Regions from separate parts of the Sutcliffiella sp. NC1 genome, predicted to be linked through region 2. Evidence: riboswitches for the same ligand, from Rfam matches in the RefSeq annotation. Region 2 holds a riboswitch; each other region holds the start of a gene.
What was found. A riboswitch is a leader RNA that binds a small molecule or an ion and turns the genes downstream of it on or off. The one in region 2 is predicted to bind S-adenosylmethionine.
Positions count from the first base shown of each region.

Region 1: linked by a shared signal. The riboswitch ahead of metK (methionine adenosyltransferase) and the one ahead of O1A01_RS08275 (5-methyltetrahydropteroyltriglutamate--homocysteine S-methyltransferase) in region 2 are both predicted to bind S-adenosylmethionine.
Region 3: linked by a shared signal. The riboswitch ahead of O1A01_RS24740 (LLM class flavin-dependent oxidoreductase) and the one ahead of O1A01_RS08275 (5-methyltetrahydropteroyltriglutamate--homocysteine S-methyltransferase) in region 2 are both predicted to bind S-adenosylmethionine.

Region 1 covers NZ_CP115153.1:3,892,346-3,896,622, reverse strand. The annotation lists gene O1A01_RS20240 (alpha/beta hydrolase family protein) at 1-18, shown strand, start outside; gene pckA (phosphoenolpyruvate carboxykinase (ATP)) at 86-1,672, opposite strand; SAM riboswitch class I at 2,007-2,150, shown strand; gene metK (methionine adenosyltransferase) at 2,334-3,533, shown strand; gene O1A01_RS20225 (YebC/PmpR family DNA-binding transcriptional regulator) at 3,823-4,277, shown strand, end outside.
Region 2 covers NZ_CP115153.1:1,592,859-1,597,135, reverse strand. The annotation lists gene O1A01_RS08290 (gamma-glutamyltransferase) at 1-70, opposite strand, end outside; gene O1A01_RS08285 (hypothetical protein) at 302-706, opposite strand; gene O1A01_RS08280 (AEC family transporter) at 812-1,723, opposite strand; SAM riboswitch class I at 1,931-2,032, shown strand; gene O1A01_RS08275 (5-methyltetrahydropteroyltriglutamate--homocysteine S-methyltransferase) at 2,162-3,268, shown strand; gene O1A01_RS08270 (hypothetical protein) at 3,318-3,758, opposite strand; gene O1A01_RS08265 (hypothetical protein) at 3,784-4,041, opposite strand; gene O1A01_RS08260 (GNAT family N-acetyltransferase) at 4,156-4,277, opposite strand, start outside.
Region 3 covers NZ_CP115153.1:4,812,579-4,816,855, forward strand. The annotation lists gene O1A01_RS24735 (ATP-grasp domain-containing protein) at 1-877, opposite strand, end outside; gene O1A01_RS24740 (LLM class flavin-dependent oxidoreductase) at 892-1,923, opposite strand; SAM riboswitch class I at 1,983-2,081, opposite strand; gene O1A01_RS24745 (hypothetical protein) at 2,324-2,797, opposite strand; gene O1A01_RS24750 (PRK06851 family protein) at 3,064-4,158, opposite strand; gene O1A01_RS24755 (DNA topoisomerase III) at 4,256-4,277, opposite strand, start outside.

The DNA of each region.
Region 1 (4,277 bases), 2.3 Mb from region 2:
TGGATGAAGAATCAATAGCAGTACCTTGTTACATAGAAAAAGCACGACTGTATGGTATAGACTATCATACAGTCGTGCTTTTTAATTAAACTGTTGGACCACCAAGAGCTAAAATGTTATTTGGAACATGTTGGAATTTTGTGAAATTTTGTTTGAACTTCTCTGCTAGTTCACGTGCTTTTTTATCATATTCTGCTTCACTAGTCCATGTTTTCTTAGGTTGTAATACTTCGTCAGGAACACCAGTTACATGTAAAGGTACGTTTACTCCGAAATATGGATCAGGTTGAAATTCTGCATTTGTTAATTCACCTTCAAGAGCTGCTTGCACCATGGAACGAGTATAGGAAAGTTTCATTCTATTACCTACACCATACTCTCCACCGGTCCACCCTGTATTAACTAAAAATACTTGAACGTTGTGTTCGTCAATTTTCTTTCCTAACATTTCTGCATAAGTTGTTGCAGGTAGTGGTAAGAAAGGTGATCCGAAGCATGTAGAGAACGTTGCCTGTGGTGAAGTGATGCCACGTTCTGTTCCAGCAAGTTTACTTGTGTAACCGCTTAAAAAATGGAACATAGCTTGTTCTTTTGATAATTTGCTAATAGGAGGTAGTACCCCAGTTGCATCAGCTGTTAAAAATATAATAGTTGTTGGATGCCCAGCAACGCTTGGATCAACAATGTTATTCATTGCTTGTAATGGATATGCTGCACGAGTGTTTTCTGTTAGTGACGAATCATCGTAATCAGGAATTCTACTGTTTTCATTTAATACTACATTTTCTAATACAGATCCGAAGCGGATGCTATCAAAAATTTGTGGTTCTTTTTCTTGAGAAAGTCCGATACATTTTGCATAACAACCACCTTCAATGTTGAATACACCAGTGTTGGACCAACCATGTTCGTCGTCACCAATTAATTTACGATTTGGATCGGCAGAAAGGGTCGTTTTACCAGTTCCTGATAACCCGAAAAACAACGCCACATCTCCTTCACGACCTACGTTAGCAGAGCAGTGCATCGGCAAAATACCGTTTTCAGGTAATAAGTAGTTCATAATCGAGAAAATTGATTTTTTCATTTCGCCAGCATATTCTGTACCGCCTATTAAAATAATTCTCTTTTTAAACGATACTAAAATGAATGCTTCAGAGTTTGTTTTATCAATTGAAGGATCAGCCTTAAACGTTGGTGCCGAAATAATCGAAAATCCAGCTTCATGTGTTGCTACTTCTTCTTCTGTTGGACGAATAAATAATTGGTGTGCAAAAAGGTTGTGCCATGCAAATTCATTGATAACTTGAATTGGTAAGCGATACTTCTCGTCTGCACCTGCAAAACCTTTAAAAATAAAAATTTCATCTTTGTTTTCTAAGTAATGAACAACCTTATTATATAATGCATCAAATACATCTTCAGAAATAGGTTGATTTACTTTTCCCCAGTCTACTTTATCTTTACTGATTTCGTCTTGGACGATAAATTTATCTTTCGGTGATCTACCTGTGTATTTTCCAGTAGTTGCAAGCACTGCACCTGTTGCAGATAAAGTTCCTTCTTTTCTTTCTAAAACTTTTTCTACCAATTGTGGGACAGATAATTGTACATTTGCATTGCTTCCATATAATAATGTAGATAGTCCGTTATCGATACCAACCGTTTTCATCTTTAAACTCTCCTTCAGAAAAGTGTATTGTTTATGTTAATAATTAAAAGTATAACACATTAACATCAATAGTCCATACTAATTGTGATATTTTATGTAAAGATTACAATGGAAGTTCATAAAATACACTTTTTTCTCAAATTTGGTATAGATAGCGTCATATTGATGAACTCTAACATTGTAGTAGTTGATAAAGCTAGTGGAAGATTACTTCATAGTATATATTCACTATATTATAAAAATACAAGTATTTCTCTTTTTTTCTTTAGGAAAAATGTCGGTTTTTGTTGACATAGATAGTTTCACTACGATAATATAAATCACTGAACGGATACTCTTATCCCGAGATGGTGGAGGGACAGGCCCGATGAAACCCAGCAACCTGCTCATTTAACTGCAATACATACTGGGCATATTTAATGAAGTGAGAAAAGGTGCTAACCTGAAGCAAAGTATTATATGCTTTGCGTGATAAGAGTGAAAGGCGATAAATCTTCAACCTTTCCTCAAAAAAAGGAAAGGTTTTTTATATTTTGACACAAGATAAGGGAGAGCGTTATATATTAACATTGGAGCTTATCTTAAAGTTTTATTGGGAAAGTGGAGATCCGTATCATGATGGTGATATACACCGATAATTATAAAGGAGGAACTTTATAAAATGACAAAACAACGTCGTTTATTTACTTCTGAGTCCGTTACTGAGGGACACCCGGACAAAATTTGTGATCAAATTTCTGATTCTATCCTGGATGCTATTTTGGCAAATGACCCTAATGCCCGCGTAGCTTGTGAAACATCTGTTACTACAGGTCTTGTATTAGTTGCTGGTGAAATTACAACATCTACATATGTAGATATTCCTAAAATTGTTCGTGAAACTATTCAAGGTATCGGATATACGCGTGCGAAATACGGATTTGATGCGGAAACGTGTGCAGTATTAACTTCAATAGATGAGCAATCTGCTGATATCGCGATGGGGGTAGACCAAGCGTTAGAGGCACGTGAAGGACAAATGACAGATGCGGAAATCGAGGCTATTGGAGCTGGAGACCAAGGTTTAATGTTTGGTTTTGCTTGTAATGAAACGAAAGAATTAATGCCATTACCAATATCTCTTGCTCACAAATTAGCTCGTCGTCTAACTGAAGTAAGAAAAGAAGAAATCTTACCATACTTACGTCCAGACGGTAAAACACAGGTAACAGTGGAGTATGATGAGAACGACAAACCTGTTCGTATTGATACGATTGTTATTTCAACACAACATCACCCAGAAATTACGTTAGAGCAAATTCAACGCAATATTAAAGAGTACGTTATTAATCCAGTTGTTCCAGCTGAATTAATTGACGAAAACACTAAATATTTCATCAACCCAACAGGTCGTTTCGTAATTGGTGGACCTCAAGGGGATGCTGGTTTAACTGGTAGAAAAATTATTGTTGATACGTACGGTGGTTATGCACGTCATGGTGGAGGAGCTTTCTCTGGTAAGGATGCTACTAAAGTAGACCGCTCTGGTGCTTATGCTGCTCGTTACGTTGCGAAAAACATCGTTGCTGCAGAACTTGCTGACAAATGTGAAGTGCAACTAGCATATGCAATTGGTGTTGCTCAACCAGTTTCTATCGCAGTTGATACTTTCGGAACTGGAAAAGTATCAGAAGAGAAATTAGTAGAACTTGTACGTGCTAATTTTGACTTACGTCCAGCAGGTATTATTAAAATGCTTGACTTACGTCGCCCGATTTACAAACAAACAGCTGCTTACGGCCACTTCGGACGTAACGACCTTGACCTTCCTTGGGAGCGTACAGATAAAGCTACTGCATTAAAAGAACAAGCAAACGCTTAATAGATGTAACCAAAAAACTGCAGAGATTCCTTTGCAGTTTTTTGGTGTAAAATTGAAAGGATTTTTATTTTCAAAACTAACAACATAGTGAAGAAGAATACGGAAGGCATACACCGGAGAGATTCATGGACGATAGCGAAGTGAAACTGTAACATGGTAGAATACTATAGCACCTTCGCTTTTGTATGTTTATTTTTTCTAACACTTAACAAATCATAGCCTATAGCGTTATAATATATTTGCTATAAAACTTCTGCTTATAGACTTATGTTGAAAGTGAGTGTTTTTGATGGGCCGTAAATGGAACAACATTAAAGAAAAAAAGGCTGCAAAAGATGCAAATACGAGCCGAATATATGCGAAATTCGGTCGTGAAATTTATGTAGTAGCAAAACAGGGAGAGCCTGACCCAGAACTAAATCAAGCATTACGCTTTGTTTTAGAAAAGGCAAAAACATATAATGTTCCGAGAGCAATTATTGACCGTGCCATTGAAAAAGCAAAAGGTGGCGGAGAAGAAACTTACGATAAACTTCGTTACGAAGGATTTGGTCCGAATGGTTCAATGGTTATAGTAGATGCATTAACGAACAATGTGAATAGAACAGCTTCGGAAGTTCGTGCTGCTTTTGGTAAAAATGGTGGTAACATGGGTGTAAGTGGTTCTGTCGCTTACATGTTCGATTCGACTGCGGTTATTGGTGTAGAAGGGAAGTCTGCTGACGAGGTATTAGAGTTATTAAT
Region 2 (4,277 bases):
TGCTTGGTAAAAATAACGACAAACATAAAATAGTGCATAACAATAAATGAATAACTTTCTTCCCTCTCATTAAAATACCCCTTTCTTCGTCAGAAAATTCTGTATACACGTACTATCATAATGTGCCCAAGACGAAAAAATTGTTGAAACAGACCGCATTTTTCTTGTTTATTTGTAAACTCTACTCGAATTAGCGCAATTTCGCACGAACCATTTGATTTATCAATGCAAAAATCGAGTAATTTATTAAAAAGGGACTGTTTTATATCAACAAAAAAAGACCGGTAACTTGACCAGCCTCTTACTTTTTTATAAACGCCCTAAAGGTAGAGTACGTATTTTTCGAATCATTTTCCTTAAATTTTCTAGCAACCATCATAGCCACCATTTGAGGAATTAAATTCAATATTGTCACTATAAGTAATAATTGATACGGTGTTAATGGCTTGAAATAACTATACCACCGCTCGTTTCCTGCCATTTGGCCTACAAAATAGAAGGAGATGATTGTAGATAGTATATTTCCTACAATAAAAGTGATGATACTTTTATTTAATCGAGAGAAAAATGCTAGGATAGAAGAAAGAGCAATCATTAAGATATAGCCGAGCATTGAGCCGTTTGTAAAGTCTTGGCGCATGGAAAAATACACAAATGGTAAACAATATAGTAGAACTATTAATATATTAATAACGTTTTTCATCATAACTTCAACCTTTCTTTACTAACAGGATAATTCATCCAACTTCTTCCTATTGTACCATGAAAATACAAAAAATAGACCCGATACATGTTCGTCGAGTCTAACATTTTATATTATAAAATTTGCAAAGAAATAAAGCATGACGATACTTATAATAATCGTTATGTTTGCTGTTGTTGCTATTAATCTAGTAGCTTCCGTGCTGTATTTGAATTCTACTGCAAACGCAAGCGAAGATGTCGCAACCGGTAGCAAAAATCCAATCAATAACGTATAACGAAACATGTCATCATATGGGAGTAAGTAAAATAGTGAAAGTCCTACAAGTAAGCCTGTCCCATATTTGAAGGATAGAAATTTTATCAATGGCTTTATGAATTGTTTTTCGATTTTAAAATTCAAATAGATTCCTAGCAACAATAATGACAACGGCACATTAGCTGCTGATATGGTACTTGCCACATCAATAACCATTGTCGGTAGTTGGATGTTAATAAAGTTTAACGTACTAGCAATAATATACGTCATTAACGGTATTGAGGTGCCTAGTCGTTTTAAAATTTCGATTGGGTTTAAGCTTAATCCTTCTTTTGAAAAATAGCTACCTAAAATAAATGCTATTCCAAAAACCATTAACGATGTTCCGACATCAAACATACTAAAATACGTTAGACCATTTATTCCCCAAATGGCAAAAACAAGTGGGAAGGCAAATAGACCTACATTTAATCCGGAAGCCATCATCATAAATGATCCTTTTAATTCTCGCTCTTCATTTTTGAAAACGAGTAATCCTAGTGGCGTTATAATTAAACCGTATACTAGGACGATAACAGGTAGTAGCATTAACGTTGGTTCTATTTTTACTGAATTAAACGTAACGATAACTAAGGCAGGAAGTGTTATTCTAAAAATAATTTTTGCAATAACTTGTCCTTCTTTTTCTTCTATCACTTTTAAGCGCTTTAATACGTAACCGAGCGCGATGATTGCAATAATGTAAAAAAACTCCTGATTCATTACTACATAAGCTCCTCTATATCTTTATTGTAGAAAAGTATTTTGACACTCGTTCCATTGTAAGTTATGAAACGGCTTTCATGTCAACCTTTTTTCCAAATGACGGATGTTTGTCGAAAATTCCGCAATATATTTTTACAGTAAAATGTTGACAACCTTTTTATTTCCATGTATAGTGAATTCCATAAACTTAATATTTTCAATTTTCTCTTATCTAGAGAGGTGGAGGGACTGGCCCTATGATACCTCGGCAGCGGACTTTAAATAGTACTGTGCCAATTCCAGTAGCGTAATGCTAGAAGATAAGAAGAGCCGGCGGTTTAATATTGTTCTTTCACCCCTCTTCTTGTTTTTGAGAAGAGGGGTTTTTATTTTAGCTCTATTAAACCTCACTATTGATTAGAGAAACTATAAAACTTTTAAAGGGAGAGTTAACTTATGACAACAAAAACATTAATTAGTGCGCCATTTCGTGCAGATCACGTAGGTAGTTTATTACGTCCAGAGAGCATTCATAAAGCAAGAAAGGATTTTCAAGAAGGGACTATTACTTCCCAACAACTTCGTGAAATTGAAACAGAAGAAATAAAAAAGGTTGTAGATAAGCAAATCGAAGTTGGTCTTCAAGCTGTAACAGATGGAGAGTTTCGTCGTAGATTTTGGCATACTGATTTTCTAGAGCATTTGAACGGTGTAGAAGGCTATGTGCCAGACCATGGATTTAAATTTAAAGATGTGGAAACAGAAAGATACGATGTACGTGTCGTTGGAAAAATTTCTTTTAATCCAGATCATCCACATGTGAAAGATTTTATTGAGTTTAAAGAAATTGTTGGAGATCGTGCGGTTGCAAAACAAACAATACCGAGTCCAAATCAATTATTCAACGCTGGTATCCGTAACTTGGACATTTATCCGGACATTGAGGAGTATGCAAATGATATCATCCAAGCATACCGCGATGCAATTAAAGCCTTTTACGATGCAGGTTGTCGTTATTTACAATTAGATGATGTTTACATTGCTGGACTAAACGCACCAGAAATTCCATTTAATGATAGTGGCTATTCCCGCGAAGAATTAATTGCGTTAGCTTTGCGTGTAGCTAACGGCGTCTTAGAAGACAAACCAGAGGACCTTATTGTTACTACTCACCTATGTCGTGGTAACTACCGCTCTACTTGGGCATTTGAAGGTAGCTACGCAAAAATTGCACCAACATTATTCGCAAAAGAAAAAGTAAACGGCTTTTTCTTAGAATATGACGATGACCGTTCTGGAGATTTCCAACCTTTAGAGCACATTCCGAATGGCGGCCCTCAAGTTGTTTTAGGGGTATTCACTTCTAAACACGGTACATTAGAAGATAAAGAAAATATTAAAGCACGCGTGGAAGAAGCAACAAAATTTGTACCACTAGAGCAACTTTGCATTAGCCCACAATGTGGTTTTGCTTCTACTCATCACGGTAATATTTTAACAGAAGAAGAACAATGGGCTAAACTGAAGTACATTGTAGATATTTCAAAAGAAATCTGGGGTTAATTATTCCATTTGGAAAAGCTCTGACCGACTAGTAGTGGGTTAGAGCTTTTTATTTACGATAATCTTCTTTTAATAACCAAGGGATTTTCATTTCAAATTCCATTTGTATAGTTGGTGTCGGAAACTTATTTGGTACAAGTGAACAATCTTCCGTAAAGCTGAATAAAATGCCATCAATTGCGTCGATAACTTGTCCTTCTCCAATTGACCGTTCCAATATGTTGCCTACTATATGATAAAAGCCACCATAAAAATGTAAGCCATCCTCCTGTTGAAAATGTTGAAACACTTCGCCTTCTTTTTTAGGATCTATCCCTAATGATTGAAAAAGCCCCATTATATTCAAAGAGAAAGTATCACATGCAAGTAAATAATTAGCACAATAATGACAACTACAATCTTCTGTTATAAGATGGTATTTTTCATAAAAACTTTTCGTTTGAGCAATATCCACTTCTATTTTCCAACCATTAAACTCTAATTTAATCAAACTAAATCCAGCTCCTACTCTAACATTAGCTTAATAATTGAATAACAAATAGCGTACCAAAAATTCCAAACACAATAAGTACACTTAATTGCGGGTCGATACGTTTTTGAAGTGCTTTCACATGTACTTCTACTTTATCTTTTATAAAACCAAGCAGAAAAAGTCCACCTGCAAAAATTGAATATGTAATCCACTTATTACCTACTAACGGTTCAACAACTCCGAGAATTATATATGTAAAAATGAGAAAAACGATGAAATAAAGTAGCGTTGATAGTTTCATATTAAATACCTCTTTATACTCTCATTTTGATATCTCTTACTTGCCATATCATTGCTCCCCACCCTATATACATGAAAGAAAAACAGAGAAGTTTACCTCCTCTGTCCGCTAGAACTATATTCCAGACTGCTTAGAATAATTCCGCCTAATCATCCCGACTGACTTCATCAAGCCTAATTTTTCATAGTACGGTTGGAGCTCCTCATCACACATTAAGTCAATCATATAAATGTCGT
Region 3 (4,277 bases), 1.7 Mb from region 2:
CTGCTTTTTGCTCTGCATCGCTATTGTAATTTGTATTTGTGTTTATGTCATATGTGTAAATTTCTCCGTCACTATTGCGGATAAATTCAATTCCTGCAACATTGATATTGTTACTTTTTAAAACCGCTTCATACTTTTCGATAATCGGATCATGGAAGTCTTCAATAATTTGAAATTTCGGCTTCTCTTCTACTTCTTCCCCAACCGGACAAAATAAGTCCCCAATTTGACATGCATCTGCCGGGCAAAGCTCGAATCCTTCTGACGTGTCTACTTTCACGGCATATAGGAACTTTCCACCAACAAACTCACAACGAGTAATGTACGATTCTGGTGATTTTATATATTGTTGTATTAACGTAATTCCATCAACTGGCTCTTCAAATGCCGGGCTATTTACGTATGCCTCTAAACTTTCAATAGAATTAAACAGCTGTACACCAAGTCCTTTTCCCGCCCGGTTATGTTTCGTAATAAACGATTCATGCCCCAATTTTTTGGCCGCTTCTACAATTTGTTTTCTTCCAACGGCCGCAATCGTTGTTGGTGTACGAACTCCATGCTTTTCTAACTCCGAATATTGGACTACTTTACTTAATTCTAATTGTAGCGCTCTGCTTCCATTAAATACTGTCCGGCCATGATGCTCTAACCAAGTTAATACAGCGCTCGTTAATTCTGGCGCAAATCGGTGATCTCTCGTGTGAGACGACGCACTCATTCGATTATAAAAAACACCCTCTGGTGGCACTTCATTTAAAGGGACAGTCCCCTCATCTAAATGCCACTCTTCATATGGTAATTGGAGCTCTTCCAATCTTTTCGTTAAATGTACAGTCCATTCTTTATTTTCGTGAATGATATAGATCTTCTCCATCGTAAAATTCCTCCTTAACCTTTGTTGACTAACGGTATAACTTGTTGTGCAAATCGTTCCATCTCTTCTAGTTGAGGAGAAAATTGCAGTAATAATAAGTCTACCCCAGCTGCCTCGTATGCTTTTATTTTTTCCGCAATTTGCTCAGGTGTGCCTATTAAATTTGGTCTTAATCCTCTATTGGAAACAGAATAATCCTGTAACTTCACTTGCTGTTCAAGCTGTGATTTGCCCGTAAAATCTTTATACCCTGCGTATGCACTCGATTCTTTCACATTCGTAATTCTATTTAATTCTGCTTGTGCTTCTTCTTCTGTATCTCGGCATATGACATATGCTGCCATTCCAAACGATTGTAAAGGCTCTTTCTTTAACGCTTCTCTTCTAGCCTTCATATCTTCTATTTTAACTTGCACTTCTTCAACCGTTCCGCCGTGCATGACATAAGCATCACAATTTGAAGAGATTACTTGTTTCCCTTTCTCACTTTCCCCACCTGCATAAAGAATAGGGTTCGGACGTTGGACTGGCTTTGGAAACAGTTTTGTATTAGAGAGTTCATAAAATTTTCCTTTATAACTAAAAGAATCTTCTGTCCAAAGACCTTTTAAAACATCTAAAAATTCTTGCGTACGATCATAACGATCATCATGTTCCGTAAATACTCCGCCATACTGCTTCGCTTCTTCTTCCCACCAAGCTGAAACGACGTTAAGTGTAAAACGGCCATTGCTAATGTGATCAATATTAGCAGCCATTTTTGCCGCGACTGCTGGATTATGAAAGCCAGGACGGATAGCGGTCATAATTTCTATTTTCTCCGTTACTGAAGCTAATGCTGCTGCAGTAGACCAAGCTTCTAAACTATCACTTTCAGGACCTTTTATATCATTTAAATACAATTCTGCGATTAATGTTGTATCATATCCCCATTTTTCTGCCTTTTGTATTACTTCTTTTGCATAATTAAATGTAGGCGGCATTTTTTCATCTTCAACATTTCGTAGCCAACCGCCAAAAATAGGTAACCAAAAACCAAATTTCATCTCTTTTCCCCCTATAAAAAAAGCTTCTTCGATAAGAAGAAGGCAGCAGTTAGCTTTTCTCCTTATCTTCCAAGGTATATACCTTGCTGGATTTAGCACCTTTTTATAAAGGTTGCCGGGTTTCAAAGGGCCAGTCCCTCCACCACTCTTGATAAAGAATTTTATTCAATTTATGGTAATCCTACCACAAAACTTGGTGTTTAGTAAACTAAAAAGGTAAAGTATTTGCAATAATCTTTTATTAGAATAGTATTACAAGAACAAAACCAGAGGCGGCTCACTGGCCCGACAAGCATTTGTCAGGAGTTACACTCAATCTTTCTTATGTTAATGTTATGTTTTCCATAACCACTTAATATAAAAAAAGAGCGCTACTTCACAGTAACACTCTTCTAATTATTTATTGAACTTCTTTTTCAAAATTCGGCTCTAATAATCCTGCCTCTATATATGGAGTAGCAATTTGCTTGTGGAATGCAGCTAGTTTTTCTTCTGCATTTTCACCATCTACACGCTCTTCAAAATATTGCGCAAAAAGTTCTATCGCTTCTTCCACATCTGTACGGTATTGTTCCGTTAGCTCCGTTGAAACTTCCATTGCACGAAGCTCGTTTGCAATTTTGTTCGCTGCAGCTTTTGCTTCTTCTTCGCCTTCACCTGTTTGCTCGTAATTAGTAATTGCGCTCAAATGAGGACGTACCATTTCGATTAACTCCATTTGTATGTTCATTAAAACTTTTTGGTCTTGTTTTTCATCATGTTCAGGAGCTGCTAATTGCTCTTGTGCTCCCTCGCTAGCGTTATTGCTGTTTGCTCCACATGCTGTTAAAAATGATAATGTAACGAAAATAAGTAAGATTGTCCACTTTTTCATTATGACGTCTCCCTTTGCTGTTAATATACGTGTGTAGTGTACACTTTTTTCTAGTTTTCGTATATATAAAACGTCATATACGTAATTTTTAAAATTTATATATTTTTGAAATAATAAATAGAGGTTGAGACATAACTATTTTCATCATAGTAAAAGAACAAGAAATATACTGGGAAAAACTCGCTCCGGAAATATACTTCGCTAATTCTGCGATAGTTCGTTTTTTATTATGACTAATTTAGTTTTGTCTCAGCCTCTTCATTACATTAATGCTTCACTAGTTTTTCCATTTGTTCATGTATCCATTCTGTTTTCTCATCTATCACTTTATAATCCATCGCATTTACATAAATTGCTTCTAGCTTCAAATGCCATTCCTTCGCTTCTGCTAAATGCGATATTGCTTCTTTCATTTTTTCACTATATTGTTTACTCACTTTTTCTATTTCTTTCTCGTATCTTTCATCCGTACCTTCACGAATCGTTAAATCGTACATATCTAAAATTTCATCCCCGTCGCGACTTGGGAAATATTCATGTGGAGCTGTACTATCAAAAATTGCAAATCCTAGTTCTCTGACGACAACCATATCTAAACTATGAGGGTCAAAGCCACAATGATATACTTCAACGTCATAACCTGTTTTTTCGCAATGTTTAACTAGCTTTTTTAATAGAGTAGATTTTCCAGACCCTGGACGACCTTTTATAAAATAACGCTTTTTTAATCCTTCCGTTATATTTGGAACGAAGTCTACCGCACCGACCGGAGTTGCTGCACCGAGAAATCGGTGTTTAACGTCCGCTTGTTTTGTTAACGTATTTCCATCAAAAAGCTTTTCAATTAGCTCATCGGCTAATTTATTTGCTCGTTCGAAACTCATATTATGAATAAAATAACGTTCCCACTCATCATGGATTTTAAGCGCTTTGTTAAACGTTGCATACGCCGTCTCAAACGCTTGCTTTTTTTGATGGGCAAGTTCTAAAATTTCAATTTTACGGTGAGCTAGTTTTTTCGAATCCCATGCTTCTCCTAAATTTATATATTCCTCAATTGCACCTGGAGCTGTCGGTTCAATAACGTGAGGTGCCGTTCCGTCCACAATACCGACACCGATGCTTCGAATAATTAGCCCGTCGACAGACCCTGTATCAGACGAACAATGTAAATATTCTATATCAAACCCGGCCTCGTTCCAACGTTGACCTAATTTTTTTATCATTGTTGACTTCCCAATTCCCGGACCACCTTTTAAAATGAATACACGGTCCAAACCTTCTAAATTTGATTCATATAAACTGTAAAATCCTCTTGCTGTATTTCCACCGGCATAGTAATTTAATATGTTTCCTGCCAAAAAAAACACCCCTTACGAATGTTAGGTTTTTTAACTACTACTTTCTTCTCCTAACATATGCGAAGGGGCTAAAATAGGTGAATACCTAGATTTTTCCTTATTTATCTAACTTCAGTTTT